Regions from separate parts of the Halorussus sp. AFM4 genome, predicted to be linked through region 1. Evidence: riboswitches for the same ligand, from Rfam matches in the RefSeq annotation. Region 1 holds a riboswitch; the other holds the start of a gene.
The links. Region 1 has a riboswitch for fluoride ahead of ACQUQF_RS24640 (fluoride efflux transporter FluC). Riboswitches for the same ligand answer to the same signal wherever they lie in the genome.

Region 2: linked by a shared signal. The riboswitch ahead of ACQUQF_RS21570 (fluoride efflux transporter FluC) and the one ahead of ACQUQF_RS24640 (fluoride efflux transporter FluC) in region 1 are both predicted to bind fluoride.

What each region holds. Positions count from the first base shown of each region.
Region 1 is NZ_JBNTJT010000007.1:37,914-45,188, forward strand. It holds gene ACQUQF_RS24635 (alkaline phosphatase PhoX) at 1-2,017, shown strand, start outside; fluoride riboswitch at 2,325-2,389, shown strand; gene ACQUQF_RS24640 (fluoride efflux transporter FluC) at 2,396-2,806, shown strand; gene ACQUQF_RS24645 (fluoride efflux transporter FluC) at 2,806-3,162, shown strand; gene ACQUQF_RS24650 (low molecular weight phosphatase family protein) at 3,336-3,779, opposite strand; gene ACQUQF_RS24655 (low molecular weight phosphatase family protein) at 3,783-4,238, opposite strand; gene arsB (ACR3 family arsenite efflux transporter) at 4,222-5,274, opposite strand; gene ACQUQF_RS24665 (ArsR/SmtB family transcription factor) at 5,271-5,663, opposite strand; gene ACQUQF_RS24670 (MFS transporter) at 5,766-7,133, opposite strand; gene chrA (chromate efflux transporter) at 7,140-7,275, opposite strand, start outside.
Region 2 is NZ_JBNTJT010000005.1:283,205-290,479, reverse strand. It holds gene ACQUQF_RS21605 (carbohydrate ABC transporter permease) at 1-159, shown strand, start outside; gene ACQUQF_RS21600 (ABC transporter ATP-binding protein) at 162-1,325, shown strand; gene ACQUQF_RS21595 (hypothetical protein) at 1,617-1,847, shown strand; gene ACQUQF_RS21590 (DUF7389 domain-containing protein) at 1,987-2,250, shown strand; gene ACQUQF_RS21585 (ATP-binding protein) at 2,678-4,069, shown strand; gene ACQUQF_RS21580 (hypothetical protein) at 4,300-4,485, shown strand; gene ACQUQF_RS21575 (hypothetical protein) at 4,545-5,027, shown strand; fluoride riboswitch at 5,180-5,248, shown strand; gene ACQUQF_RS21570 (fluoride efflux transporter FluC) at 5,255-5,638, shown strand; gene crcB (fluoride efflux transporter CrcB) at 5,638-5,997, shown strand; gene ACQUQF_RS21560 (hypothetical protein) at 6,158-6,547, shown strand; gene ACQUQF_RS21555 (hypothetical protein) at 6,544-6,984, shown strand; gene ACQUQF_RS21550 (hypothetical protein) at 7,012-7,275, shown strand, end outside.

The DNA of each region.
Region 1 (7,275 bases):
CGGGGCCAGTACGGCAGGAATCGCCAGTGCCGAAGATAGCGATACGAAACATGCACCGTCAGTACAAGGAACTATCAAGCGGTTCGCAACGACCTCCCTGGGAGCTGAGGTCACTGGTCCGTACGTCACCGGCGGTGGCGATCTCTTTTTCAGTCATCAGCATCCGAGCCGTGACAATCCGGCCCCCTATGATAAGAGCGGGATCGGATACGTTGGCGGCTATCAGTTCCAGTTCGACGGCGACAGCGAATTCCAACCCCTCGGGGCGCCCACGACGAAGGAGGCTCAGTCGCATGTCCGCGTTGCGGACGGTGAGTACACGTTCCTTGCCAACGAGGGGGATACGATCGGTGACGGGGAAACGCTCGGTGTCCCGACCACGCCCGAGGGGGAGGACCTCATCAAGTTCGCGGGCTCTCGATATGCCGAGTTCGGGTACACGCCAGACATGAACGAACTGGTCGCCACTGACGACGAGGAAGCTGACGGCTACCTGTTCACGAACTTCGAGTCCAGTCCAGGGAACATCACCCGGATGCCGGTCAGTCGTGAGGACGGGATCTGGGAAGCCGACCTCGAGGCGACTGAAAATCTTGCCAACAGCGAGAAGTTCCGGCAGATTGGCGGAACCCGCATCAACTGCTGGGGCGATACGACCCCGTGGGGGACGCCGCTTTCGGCTGAGGAAGAGTACGGTCACACACGAGTCTCCGGAGGGCACACTGCTGGCGACATCGTCGACGCGGGGAGTGGCGTCGGTCGTCGCGGCGGTGCCGCGTTCTGGAATCGACCAAATCCCACCGAGAGTCAGAGTGCGGTCAACGAGATCTTCGGCGACCAAGCGTGGTACCTCCAGGGGTACTGGGCGCTTGGCGGCGTCGAACTGCTGGCGTACTATCTGGGTGCCGACCCGGTTGATCAGAACGGCGACACCAACACGACGGACCCCATCGGGGACATCTACCCGAATCGGTATCGCTATGGCCATCTCGTCGAGATTCGGAACCCCACCTCCGACGACTGGATCCCTGTCAAACACCACGCCTTCGGCCGCGTCGCCGCTGAGGTCGGGAACGTCATGCCAGACGAGAGGACGGTGTACATCACCTCAGACGGGACGAACAAGGGCTTCTACAAGTTCGTCGCTAACCGCCCGATTCCGAGCTACAACGACCCGATGGACATCGAGGGCACGCTCTCCGTCGCGAAGGTGACCAACGACGTCTCGGGGTCACCCGCCGAGGCCGACCTCGAACTCGAATGGCTCGAACTGGGCAGCGCCAGTAACGCTGAGGTCGAGTCCTGGATCACTGAGTACGACGGGATCACGCAAGTCGACTACCTCGAGACCCACGCCGAAACCGACTGGCGGGAGGACCTCGACGCGGCGCTCCGAGAGGCCGACGAGGAAGTCGCCAAGCACGGCAATCAAGACTACATCACGGACGAGGAGATCGTCGAATGGGCCGAACAGTACGAGCGCCACGGTCCCGACAGCGTTGACGAGAACCTCCGCAAGGTTCCCTTCCTCGAGACGCGCGCCGCCGCCAAGGAGATCGGCGCAACCGTCGAATTCCGGAAGGCCGAGGGGATCGACCACGTCGACGATGCCCGGCCTGGCGACTACGTCTATCTCGGGCTCGCTGAACTCAACAGTGGGATGGCTGACGGCCAGGGCGATATCCAACTCGAACGCGTGGACGGGGGGATCGTCTACCGCGCTGAGATTGAACCCGACTACAACCTGGCGACGCTCGAACCGGTCGTCGTCGGCTCGGACGCGACCGACACGACAGCCGTCGCGAACGACCGGCCGCTGAACGTCGACAACGTCCTCGCGCTCCCGGACGGGCGCGTGCTCCTCTGTGAAGATGCCGATAAACTCGGCCGCTCCTATCCCAACGACTGTCTCTGGGTCTACGATCCCGAGGACACCGACACTGACCGCGGTCATGGGAACGAGGAGGACCGCGACGACGAGGATAATCCTGCACGGGACGACGGTACGGACGAGTAAGTCTCGTTTTGCGCGACTGCGGTCTCAACCCCCTTGTTTTTGCTCGATATCATAGCAAACACATCGGACGGGATCTGTCTAGTCGGTAGATAGGGGTGGACTGCTCTAACCTCCCACGGTCGGCAAGTTCCTTCCAATAGATAGATGGGAAGCGTGTCGTAGCCTCGTCTTCAAGGGGTAGTTTTCCCCGGGTCTCAGCGAATCGACTGTGAGCAAGCGCGTGCTAAGTTATCACATCGTCCGATCCATCCACAATCGAAATTTTCACATAGCCGCCAGGGTCAATCGAAAACAACACCCCTTGTGGGTCTGTTCGGGCGATGGAGTCCGCCTGTCCCAACCGCCGTCCTGGCTGATGACTCCTATTACATATCAGCCATGATACGGACACATCCCCTCGAACACCTGGAAGCAATTTTGGCCGTCGGTATCGGCGGGTTTGCCGGCTCGAACCTCCGATACTTAGTCGAACTATCCATCCCCAACTCGTTGGTGGCCACAGCGACGGTCAACGTCCTCGGGTGTTTCGCGCTCGGTTTCCTCATTTATGAAGAACTGTTCAGCGGGACAATCTCCAGGGCCAGTCGGACCCTCATGGCGACTGGATTCATTGCCTCTTTTACCACCTACAGCACGTTCATCACCGATGCACTCACAACCGCACCACTAGTGGCGATCGCTTATATTAGCGGTAGTTACGTTCTGGGTTTTGGAGCTGTCCTCGTTGGCCGGGAAGCAGCCCGATGGGTTACAACTGTAACACCGCCTGCACCGGAGGTGAGCGACTGATGGAACCCGCTCATCTCCTGGGGACAGGCGGGGCAATCGGTGCAGTATTACGTTATATAATCGACCAGTTGCTCGTGCACGATCGGTTCTCATTCTCAACGCTCGTGGTGAACGTCGCCGGGAGCTTCATACTCGGGCTAGTCGTATTCACCAGCCTCGATAGCGAGGTCGCCCTCTTCGTTGGGACTGGCGTATGTGGGTCTTTCACGACGTACTCCTCGTTTTCAGTCCAAGCCGTTCGGATGTGGGAGGGGAGTGGCCGTCTACGCGCAGGGATCTATGCGCTTGGCACGCTTGGACTGTGCTTGATCGCTGCTGGTACTGCTGCGGGTATCGCTACCATCCTACAGCTATAATTGGGAGGCTGTCGGCAGTTCCGAGATTCCATCTGAGATCTCCTCCGTTGTCTCTAACACTTCGAAGTGTGGGAGACGCGTTCTGTGACACGTTGAAATAGGTGCCGCCCAGCACTGCTGTTGTAGAAGCTCTCGATAGCGGTTCCGAAGTGAGAGGGTTCGGGGAGCCCCATTCAAGAAGTACCCGCAATCCCGTCGAAGAGCTCCGCGACTCGCCGCTTGATGTCGTCACGGATGCGTGCAACCTCTGCTGGAGACATCCCATCTGGGTCGTCTAAATCCCAATCACGGTTCTCCCCGGCCCATCCGGCGGGGCAGACCTCTTCGGGTGAACACCCCATCGTGATGACGTAGTCACTCTGCTGAATCTCCTCAAACGTCACCTCACGCGGAGTCCGGTCTGAAATGTCGATTCCGACGTCGTGCATTGCACGCACCACTTCATCGTGGACGTGTTCCGCAGGCTGGGTTCCTCCCGTAACGAGTTCAATTTCGTCTTCGAGATCCCGCTCTTCCAGCTCTTGTTGCGCGAACGTGTAGGCCATCTGCGAACGACCAGCGTTCTGGACGCACACGAAAGCGATACGAGTCGGTTCGGATTCAGTAGTATCGGTCATGGATTATGGAACTCTGTGATATTCTCGGTCTTCTTGGGGAGGTAAGTCATCGAGCAGTTCGATAACCTGTTGTTCGATTTCTGTACTAAGCGCCCACACCTCTTTACGGTCACTCGATGCGGGATCGATGAACCCCCAATCACGAACGACAACCCCCGTTGGAAGGTCATCGATCGAGAGTGAGCACCCCATCAACGCGACGATATCGCACTGGGATAGTTCTCGCGGAGTGATTTCACTAGGGGTCCGTGAAGAGAGATCATATCCTTTCTCGGCCATCACGTCGACGACCACGGGATATATCTTCTCAGCAGGGTCGGTTCCACCGCTTGTGATTTCGACATCTGTCCGCCCACAGGCCTCCAGCTGTGTTTCTGCGACAGCCGCGGCGATCTGGCTGCGGCCTGCGTTCTCCACACAGACGAATCCGATACGAACCGAATTAGTCCGAGTAGGCAACGTTGGTGACTCCTTCAGATTCGGGGAAGAGGCTGTCTTTTGTCGCAAGTGCAACGCGGACGAGTGCCAGCATTACCGGAACCTCGATAAGTGGTCCAACGACGGTTGCGAGCGCCACGTTGCTCCCGATACCGAAGACAGCGACTGCCACCGCGATGGCAAGTTCGAAGTTGTTCGAGGACGCGGTGAACGCGAGGCTGATACTCTCGGTGTAGTCGAACCCGAGGAACGCGCTCACGCCGTAGGCGATCCCCCAAAGTGCTGTGAAGAAGATGAACAGCGGGACGGCGATGAGGAGGATCTGTTCGGGATGCGAGACGATGTAGTCGCCCTTGAGCGCGAACATCACGACGACCGTGAAGAGCAGGCCGAGCAGACCAAGCGGACTGATCCGTGGGATAAACCGTCCGTAGTAGGTGTCGCGACCGACCGTGCGGAACGCAACCTTCTGGGTGAGATACCCGAGGAGGAGTGGGAGGCCGAGGAAGACACCGACCATCTGTGCGATGAGCCCCATCGAGACGTCAACGGTCGTCCCTCGAAGGACAGTGAGGAAGAGGAAAGCGTAGGGGACGAACAGTGCGATTTGGAGGAGGCTGTTGACCCCGACACAAACCGCACACATCTCCTGATTACCAGCGGCAAGTTCGTTCCAGACGAGCACCATTGCGATACACGGCGCGATCCCGACAATGATGAGGCCGGTCACGAATTCGGGGTGGCCGCCGAGGAAGAACACCGCTAGCCCGTACATCACGAACGGCGCAATGAGCCAGTTGAACGCGAGTGTTAGGCCGATTTCCTTTCTGGCTGTACGGGTGACTTGCGGGATACTACCATAATCAATCTCGGCCATGATCGGGAAGATCATCACGAACAGCCCGAGGGCGATCGGAAGACTCGTGCCGTGCCACGTGACCGCGTTCAGGACGGCGACGACACCCGGTGCGAAGCGGCCGACTGCGACGCCAAGTACCATCGCGAGCCCGATCCAGACGGTGAGGTAACGGTCGAGGACGCTGAGATCGTCGCTCACTCTTCGCTCACCTCTTGATCAGCGGTCGCGAACAATTCGTCTGCAAGGGAGGTGCTCGTATAGTAGCGCCAGTTGCCGTCCTTGCGGCGGTCGACGAGTCCAGCGTCGACGAGGTCCGAAAGGGCATGACTAACTGCGCTTTCGCTCACGTCGACGAGCGGTTCCAGCTCACAAACACAGAGTTCATCATCCGCCACGGAGAGCACTCGAGCGAGCCGATGTCGGGTTTCGTTTCCCAGAACGCTGAAAACGGTCGCTGTCGACTTATCGCTGAACGCGGCATCTGCGAGCTGCTGAAGTTCGTCAAGACGACATTCGACGTCTGTATCGCAGCACTTGCCGAGTTCGTCGGCGATGAGTCGCCGGAGCCGTGATTCCGTTTGGGCCATTGCACTCTGATTGAATATGTCTTCATATAGGTGTGGCGGTATGAACTGCTGTTCAGATAATTTGCAGCAGCGAGGAGAGGTACGGTCGGTGAAGAACTGCGGTCAGGCATAGGCCTCAAACTCCTGACCGAACAGGGCGAAGTAGCCGACACCGACCAGCCCAACAGCCGTCGCCACTCCGAACGCGAGTTCTGGGCCGGCGACGACCGTCGGAGTCGTGAGTCCGCCCACGTCGAACGGGAGTGTAAGACGCCAGTCACTCCCGTACAGCCATCCGCCGAGGGCAGCACTCGGGATGACGACCGTGTTCCGAAGCAAGTAGTAGGTCCCGGTCACGCGCCCCCCGGCGTCCGTCTCAGCGGGACCAACGATCATCGCCTTGTGGGCCGGGAGCCCGGCAAACCGAAGGCCGGAGAAGGCGAACAGCGCGACCAGCACCCACTGGTTCGCCGGCGCGTTGATGAGCAGTATCGGGAAGATCGCATAGACGAAAAAGCCGAGGCCGACCACTGGCTTCAGCCCCGTGTACTCTGCAGCTTTCGAGACGGGGGCTTTCGTGAGGATCGCGATCACCATCTCGATACCGAGGAGAACCCCGAAGAAGGCGGCCGGTTGTAGTGTCGTGCCAAAGCCCTGGAACCCCACCTCGAGGAAGTTCGTGACGACGATGACGAAGAAGACGTAGACCATCCCGTTCGCGAAGCGAATCAGTGTATCCGCAACCAGGAGCGGCCGCAATGTCTCGGGCATCTCCCGGAGGTCGCGCCGAATCTGGTCGAGTCCTTCGAAGGAGTCGCCGATCGAGTCTTCGCTCGCGTCATAGAGGAAGTGCTGAACGACGGTCGCGACGGCCGCGAATGCGATGCCCAACAGCAGGATGCGCTGGAACCCCTCGACGAACGAGGCCGTGATTGCCAGCAGGCCCGCTGCGAGCAGGGGGCCGATGAGGAAGCCGATGCGGCGGAAGATTTCCGTCGAGGCGAACCCCATCGCTAGCTTGTTCGGCGGAACGCTCTGCTTGACGATGGCGAACGTCGCGCCGAGGCCGAACGACTTCCACGCCTGCGCCAGGAAGAGACCGACGAATATCCATCCCCATGCCGGGACGGAGAATCCACCGACACCGATAGCTCCCAGTTCTGGTGCGAGCCACCAGAGTCCGAAGCCGATGGTCGTCACGACGGCGAACCCGGTGAGCGCGATTCGGGAGCCTACACGGTCCGAGAGCGCACCGCCCGGGTAGGGATACACCGCACTGATAAGGTTGCCGACGCTCCCGTAGAGTCCGATAACACCAGCCCCCGCTCCGAGGACGCGCATGTACTCCGGAATGTAGCGGCTGGTCATCTGGAAGCTGAGGCTGAACGCCAGCATCGCCAACGACAACACGAGCACATCACGCTCGAGGGCGAAAAACTGGCGGAACGATGCGAACAGGTCGAACGACTCAGTGTCTTGTTCGGTTGCCATGGTGGATCACGCGAGTAAGAAGACCGCGGCGCCGAGGACGCCGCCGCCGATGATCAGGTACGCTACATCCACGTCCCGCGTGAACAGGACGAACGTCACGACTGCGAGGGTAACTCGGACGGGATCAAACGGAGCGTTCGCG
Region 2 (7,275 bases), on a different contig from region 1:
CAGGTCGGTATCAAGTACCTCCAGGGCGCGAGTCAGTCCGGACTGACACAGTGGGGATTGATCATGGCCGGGGCGGTCATCGCGCTGCTCCCGCCGCTCGTCGTCCTGTACGCGTTGCACCGTCCGCTCCTCGAAACGTTCGCGATCCAGCAGAAGTAAGAATGGCACGCATCAACTTCCAGAACCTCACGAAGCACTTCGGTGCGGTACGAGCGGTCAAGGGTATCGACCTCGAGATCCGGGACGGCGAGTTCATCGTCTTCGTCGGGCCGTCGGGCTGCGGGAAGTCGACGACGCTTCGGATGATCGCGGGCCTGGAAGACATCACCGAGGGGACGCTCAGGCTCGGCGAGCGCGTCGTCAACGACGTGCCGCCGAAGAACCGGGAGACCGCGATGGTGTTCCAGAACTACGCGCTCTATCCGCATATGACCGCGGCGGAGAACATGAAGTTCGGGATGCGGTCGGCGAGCGACTTCTCGAAGTCCGAGATCGACGAACGCGTCGTCGACGCCGCCAAGACGCTCGACATCGAGGAACTGCTCGAGCGCAAGCCGAAGAACCTCTCGGGAGGTGAGCGCCAGCGCGTCGCGATCGGCCGTGCGCTGATTCGCGAACCGCAGGTATTCCTCCTCGACGAGCCCCTCTCGAACCTCGACGCGAAGCTCCGGGTGGAGATGCGCGCGGAACTGCTCAAGCTCCACCGCCAACTGGAGACCACGACGATCTACGTCACGCACGACCAGACCGAGGCGATGACGCTCGGGGACCGGGTAGCGGTCCTGAACGACGGCGAACTCCAGCAGGTCGACCCGCCCCAGCGGCTGTACGACTACCCCGAGAACCGCTTCGTCGCCGAATTCATCGGTGAGCCGGCGATGAATGTCCTCCCCGTCGAGGTGCAGGCCGACGGGGACGCCATTACCGCCGTCCACGACGGGTTCTCCGTCGACCTTCCCGGTCCGAATCGCATGAACGTCGACCATGCCACGCCCGCCTCGTTCGGCGTCCGCCCAGAGGACATTGAGTTCGGGTCGCAGCTCCCCGACAGTGCGGCGACGTTCACGGCGGAGGTGACCGTGACCGAACCGCTCGGCGAGCAGTTGTTGCTGCACTGCCAGGTCGGGTCGGACGAACTCCAAGTGAAGGTCGAACCCCGGAGGGACGTCGCGGTCGGAGACGCAGTGACGCTCGGCTTCGACGAGGACCGACTCCACCTGTTCGACCAAGAGTCAGGCGAGACGCTGTATCACTCAACTCCGCGCGACGAGGGCGCTGAAGCGGACAGTGACGACACCGTGCGGCCGACGGCGGACGGAGCGTGACGACCGAAGCGCAATTCCCGGTTCGAAGCAAACTCCGGCGGTCGCCATTTGCTCACTAGTGGCCAAACGAACTGTCGCCTGCCGGTGTCCAGTAATCCCTCTCGGTACGCGTCCGGAGGAATCCGTAGATTTCACCATGGCTACCTGACGACGTTTCTCCCGATGGAACAAGACAAGCAACGTACGCGCCCAAACGAGGCGGGAAGGTGACATGAGACGAGGTCGATTCCTCGGAGCGAGATCTAAAACGGAGAGACCGTCAAAATCGGGTTCGACGAGGAACACCTCTCCGTGACCGGGGAGCGAGTAAAGCTCCTGCTCTACAACGACGGGGACCGGGTGGCCGACCAAAAGCCATTCCCAATCCCAGTGCTGGAGGATATCCCCAAGAACTGCGTGACCCAAGCGCACAATCAGACGAACATCGAAGCGCCGATCGTGATGCCGCCAATCGTTCACCACATTCTCTCACATTCACCAGGCGAACTCATCGACGCGGCACAATCGGCTGTCCAAGAGTAGAGTTTGTATCGCCGCGCCGGGAGCGGCGGCGCGTCACCGTCTCTCTGCCCACGTCATGTGGTTAGTGTAGCGGCGGACGTCGTGGACCTGGACGACCAACAGGTCTCGGAGAGCAGGCCCGTTAGCCTGCTGTAAAACCATGACTGAAGACGAAATTCCGACCCACGAGCTTCCCGCTGAGTACGACCAAGAAACGCATGTCGAACGGACCGACGTCGGAGTCACCATCACCACGCGGGTCAAGCGCGGCACCGGAACGCGAGACGAGGACAAGCACAAGGTGAAGGCGAAGGGCCGGACGTTCGAGCACGCTCGCGACCAGCACCGCCAGGGGATGGACTATCTCGAAAAGGAGGTCGTCGACCGGACTCGCAGCCTCGATCCCAACCGCGACGAAGAGTAGCGCAAAATCCCATCCTTTCGATAGGTCAATACTACGGCTCCAAATACAGAGAATCCACTTGTGAAGGGCCACCAATACGTGAAGCCCTGCTCTCCGGACTGGGACAGTAGGACCCTCGACTTTCTCGTGTTCCGCGAGGTCTCCGAACCAGCCTCCATCACTGTCGAGGCAACTTGTGGAGACTGCATATTCGAGTTTATGCTCGACTACGCCGCTGTGAACGTTGCTTGGGAAGACGGAAGGTACCATGACGGCCACGCCGAAGGCGAATATGGCGCCGGCGAAACTACGAAATAGTTCTCCCCATCCTGATCAGGAACTCTCTTCCAGAGCTTCATAGCGGGATATAGTAATGATACTCCGAAGTATCGTACTTCAGAGTACGATTAGGGGAAGTATTATAGATGGACAGTGAATAAGAGCAAGTATGCCAGACTTCGTGAATCGGAGCGAAGAACTCTCGCGGCTCCGCGCACTTTATGAGTCAGATGACGCCGAACTCGCAGTAATATATGGCCGGCGGCGACTTGGTAAGACGGCGCTCGTCAAGCAGTCACTCGACCAGTACGACGACGCCGTCGTCTATCAGGCGAAGCAAAAAACAAGCGCCCTCCAACTCCAGCAGTTCATCGACGCAGCCGCGGAATCATATTCAGGTGTGACCCGGATACGAGAAGACTGGGAGGAGATTCTTCGATACCTCGCCGAGCAAAACGCGATTATTGTCCTCGACGAATTCCCCTACTTGGTCGAACAGGACGAAAGCCTCCCCTCCGTGTTACAGGCAATGTTCGATTACGAACTCGACGAGTCGGCCGCGACATTCATCCTCGTCGGTTCATCGATCAGCATGATGGAAGAGGCTGCCCTCCTCGGAAACAGTCCACTGTACGGCCGTTCCTCACTCAAACTCGATATTAGACAGCTACCGTTCGACGCCGCGATGGAATTCTTCGACGATACGTACAGCGTAGACGAGCAGGTCCTTACGTGGGGCGTGTTCGGCGGTGTCCCGTACTACCTCGAAGAGGTCTCCCCCGACTCGACGCTTGCAGAGAACATCCAGCAGACAATTCTCTCACGCCATGGAACCCTCCACGATGAACCAGACTACGTACTTCGAATGGAGCTCACGGAACCGACGCGGTACTTCTCGATCTTAGAGGCTATCGCCGGCGGAAGCACCAGTCGGAACGAGATTGCAGGGACAACGGGTATTGACTATAACCAGCTCTCGAAGTATCTCAATCGACTCTCCCGGCTTCGTCTCGTTGATCAGCACGTGCCGATCACCGAGCAAAAAGAACGGAGCAAACGAAGCCGATACCGTATTCGGGACCCGTTCTTCCGCTTCTGGTTCCACTTCGTCTACGGGACCAGCGAGCAATACGACGAGTTCGGGGGAGACGCGTACGACGTGCTCATTAAACCGGAGATGGCTAATTTCGTGAGTCGGTCGTTCGAGGAGTTATGTTGTTCGGCCCTGCGGTCCCTCTATCCGGAGTACACGATCACGAAGACCGGGCAGTGGTGGTACGGTGAACACGAGATCGACGTCGTGGGCCTCACTGCGGGAGAAACCCTAATTGCCGGCGAGTGTAAATTCCAGCAATCGCCACTCGGGTACGACGCCCTCTCGAAGCTTGAACGACACGTCGATGAACTCCGTTGGACGCCAAACGACGGCAGCAGTCGAGTCGAGAAGTACGCGCTATTCTCACGGAACGGATTCAAACAATCCGTCAGGGAGGCGGCTGCAGAGCGAGAGAATCTTCGACTATTCTCAGTCGAAGATATCGTTACTGCGTTGAGCAGCTAACAGCACCAGAGATACATTCGCAGTTTTCATCGAAGATAGGGAACCCAGATTCTCGGCATTCAAGCCGGTGTTTGAGATTCGAAAGGGAATGACTGCCGCCTCACCCTCGATTTTCGAGATGGAGACCTCGAGCGGTTGGTTGGGCTGCCCGACCTTCTCGTGAACACCTACTAGAAAAGTTGAATTTCAGGATATAAATCATTAAATTCTGTAGGTTACGAGAATCAGTCATGAGTTCCTCCGAATCTCTCTTAATCGCAGGTGCCCTCCTACTCGGCATCTGCCTGCCAGTGGTAGCCGCCAGCCTTCCAAATTCATATAGCCTGTTCTTCTTTTCCCTCGTGGCATTCGCCGTCGTTGCGATCGGGGCGCTCGGTTTCATCGCATTCTATGCGAAAACCCGACGCGCCTACTGAGTCAGTCTCAACTAAAAGCTCCCTCGGTTTCTCTCCCCCAGGGGAGGTGAGGGTATCTAATGAGTGTCACCGACTATCCGACCGACGAAAACGGCAACCCAGACCACGAAGCAGCTATAGAAGCCATGGGGCTCACTGATATTTCCTCAGCGAATCCCCAGTTCTACGTCGCGCCGGCCGGTAACATCCTCGCAGTGATAGGCGTCGATGCCGACGCTGGAGAGGTGACAGGAATCAACCCAGCAGACCTGCTGGATACCGACACCTGGACGGCCAACCTCCAAGTTCTCTGGGACGAGTGGGCGAACGGCTCGCTCACCTTCCGCTCGCGACAGTACCTCGCCCCCGAAGAAGCAACGTACAACACCGAACAGAAGGCTGCCATCGACCGAACCTATCTCGCCGAGCTCGCCGACATCTCCGACAGGCTCCTCAAGGAGATCACCGACAACGACGAATCCCCTGACGGCGACTTGGCTGAGGCAGTCCAGGCAGTCTACGCGGCTCTCGACTACCACGACGGATTTGTCACACCGCCGTAAGAGTAGATAAGAACACGGGTTCTGTATTCAGAATCGCTGCTGGAATCACCGCTAAGTACAGAACGTGAATTGAACCCCCGTAATTTCGTCGGACGATAGATGGTCACTGACTAGTTCCGTAATATATATTTGGAAACGCCAGAATCTTCCGGTAGCAACCGGGCGATGGAGTCCGCCTGCTCCAACTACCGGCGACGCCGGTTGATGACTCCTTTTCAGAGGCCCCTATGACAGATACACATCCGCTCGTGACACTCGAAACGATCATCCTGATCGGCATCGGCGGCTTTGCTGGGTCGAACCTCCGGTACTTCGTCGGGCAGTTACTTCCCGGAATCGAGGGGACTCTCCTTGTGAACACGCTTGGGAGTTTCGCTCTCGGCTTCCTGTTGTACGAGGCCATCCATCTCGGTGTGTTAGCAGGCGAGACGAAACTAGTCGCCGCAACAGGCTTCCTTTCGTCGTTCACGACGTACAGTACGTTCGCATTGGAGACGGTGCTGACGCCGGAGTTGGCGCTTGTGAACGTGGTCGGAACCTACGCGCTTGGATTCACGGGCGTGATTGTCGGGCGTGAAGCCGTGGCCGTCTTTGAGCGGGGGGAGCAGTAGTGGTGACTGTTGACCCGGCGCATCTTGTGGGGACAGGCGGTGCGTTCGGGGCGCTCTGTCGGCATTACGTGGCCCAAGCCGTGGAAGGGGATGGATTTCCATTGGGAACGATGACGGTAAATGTTCTTGGGAGTTTTGTCCTTGGAGTGGTGGCCTTCGCCAGCGTGAACAGCGACATTCTGTTGTTCGTTGGAGTTGGGGCCGCCGGGTCGTTCACGACGTTCTCATCGTTTTCGTTCGAGACCGTTCGGCTGTGGGAGGACGGGTATCGGCGGCAGGCGACAGTAAACGCGCTCGGGAATCTCGGCGGGGCACTTGTTGCGCTCGGCGTCGCATGGGGGATAGTGACCGTTGTTTGAGGTATTGAATTGTACTTGATGTCTAACACGAAAGATCTGCACCACGTACTTATCGGCGCTCTATTCCCATCTCAAATGTAGACTAAATAAAAACCGAGCTGCCAAGTACTGGTAAGCAGCCCGTCGTTTTTGGTCCCCAGCGTGGGTGAGGGTTCACTTCATGAGGCTTATTCCAGAGCTCCAAGACGCTGCGCCGGACAACTGGGCGTTTGAGACCGAAATCGGTAACGGAGAACGGTATCGGTTTGCACTAGAGTATAGCTGTGTGTTCTGCCATATCGCGTCCCGTAGCGGTGGTCGATGGCAGGTCGTTGTGAACTATCGCCCCGATTCGACGGAAGATGCAATCTTCGGGATGGAAGAAGAGAAGTGGCAGAACGCGCTGTCACTCGCGAGCGGCGTCATGGCGTTGTACACCGCAGCAGTCGAAAACACCATCGACTCGCTCAGTTCGTACGCAGACCTCCCACCGGACGTCGTCGACGGGATGCCAGGTGCGAACGCGACACAGAGATCCCCCAGCAACGAGAAGGGGGAAAGAAGCTCATGAGCAGTACGACCGACCGCTATTCCGAAAGTCGCCTAGAGAGCCCGCCCGACCTCGACCAGTTGAAGCAGCGAGCAGAAGCGCTGAAAACCCGGTACTCCGAACACGTCATCGGGAAATCAACACCAACGGAGGGTGAACCTGCCGACCTTGCAGCGGTGTTCGCCCGCGTCGACGGACTCGTGAATCTCCGGACGGCGATCTCGTGTCCGCATTGTCCGTGGATGGAAGGCGTCTCGGACAACAGCATCGGCTACGCGCTCGTCGATACGAGCGGGGAGTCGCTCTCCGAGTGGTTCATCGGCGACCGCTGTCCGAGACATGCAGACCATGTCCCGGCGAACGCGGACATCATCGTTCAGTACGAAACGTCGCCGACAGCTCGCCGCCTGAACGCGCTCAAGCGTAACGCCCGCAAGATCGCCCGACTCAACGACTAACTGCCCCATTCCGACTCGGAGTTCGATATGATATTCCTCGGAGTTTCCACCCCACTCGATAGCCGGCCAGACCCAGTTCAACGACTGTACGCCACTCTCGCGGATGTAAACGATGCCGTAGATGGGCCCAGATACCTGCGAAACGCAACTGGGTCGCTCGACTGGCCGGACCGTGGAGTGTACTTCTTCTTCTCGTCTGACTCCGATCTGGAGTCAGCGCCGGCGCGAGACTGGCACCTTACTCGCGTCGGGACCGTCGGAGTCTCCGAGGGCAGCTCGAACACGCTCTGG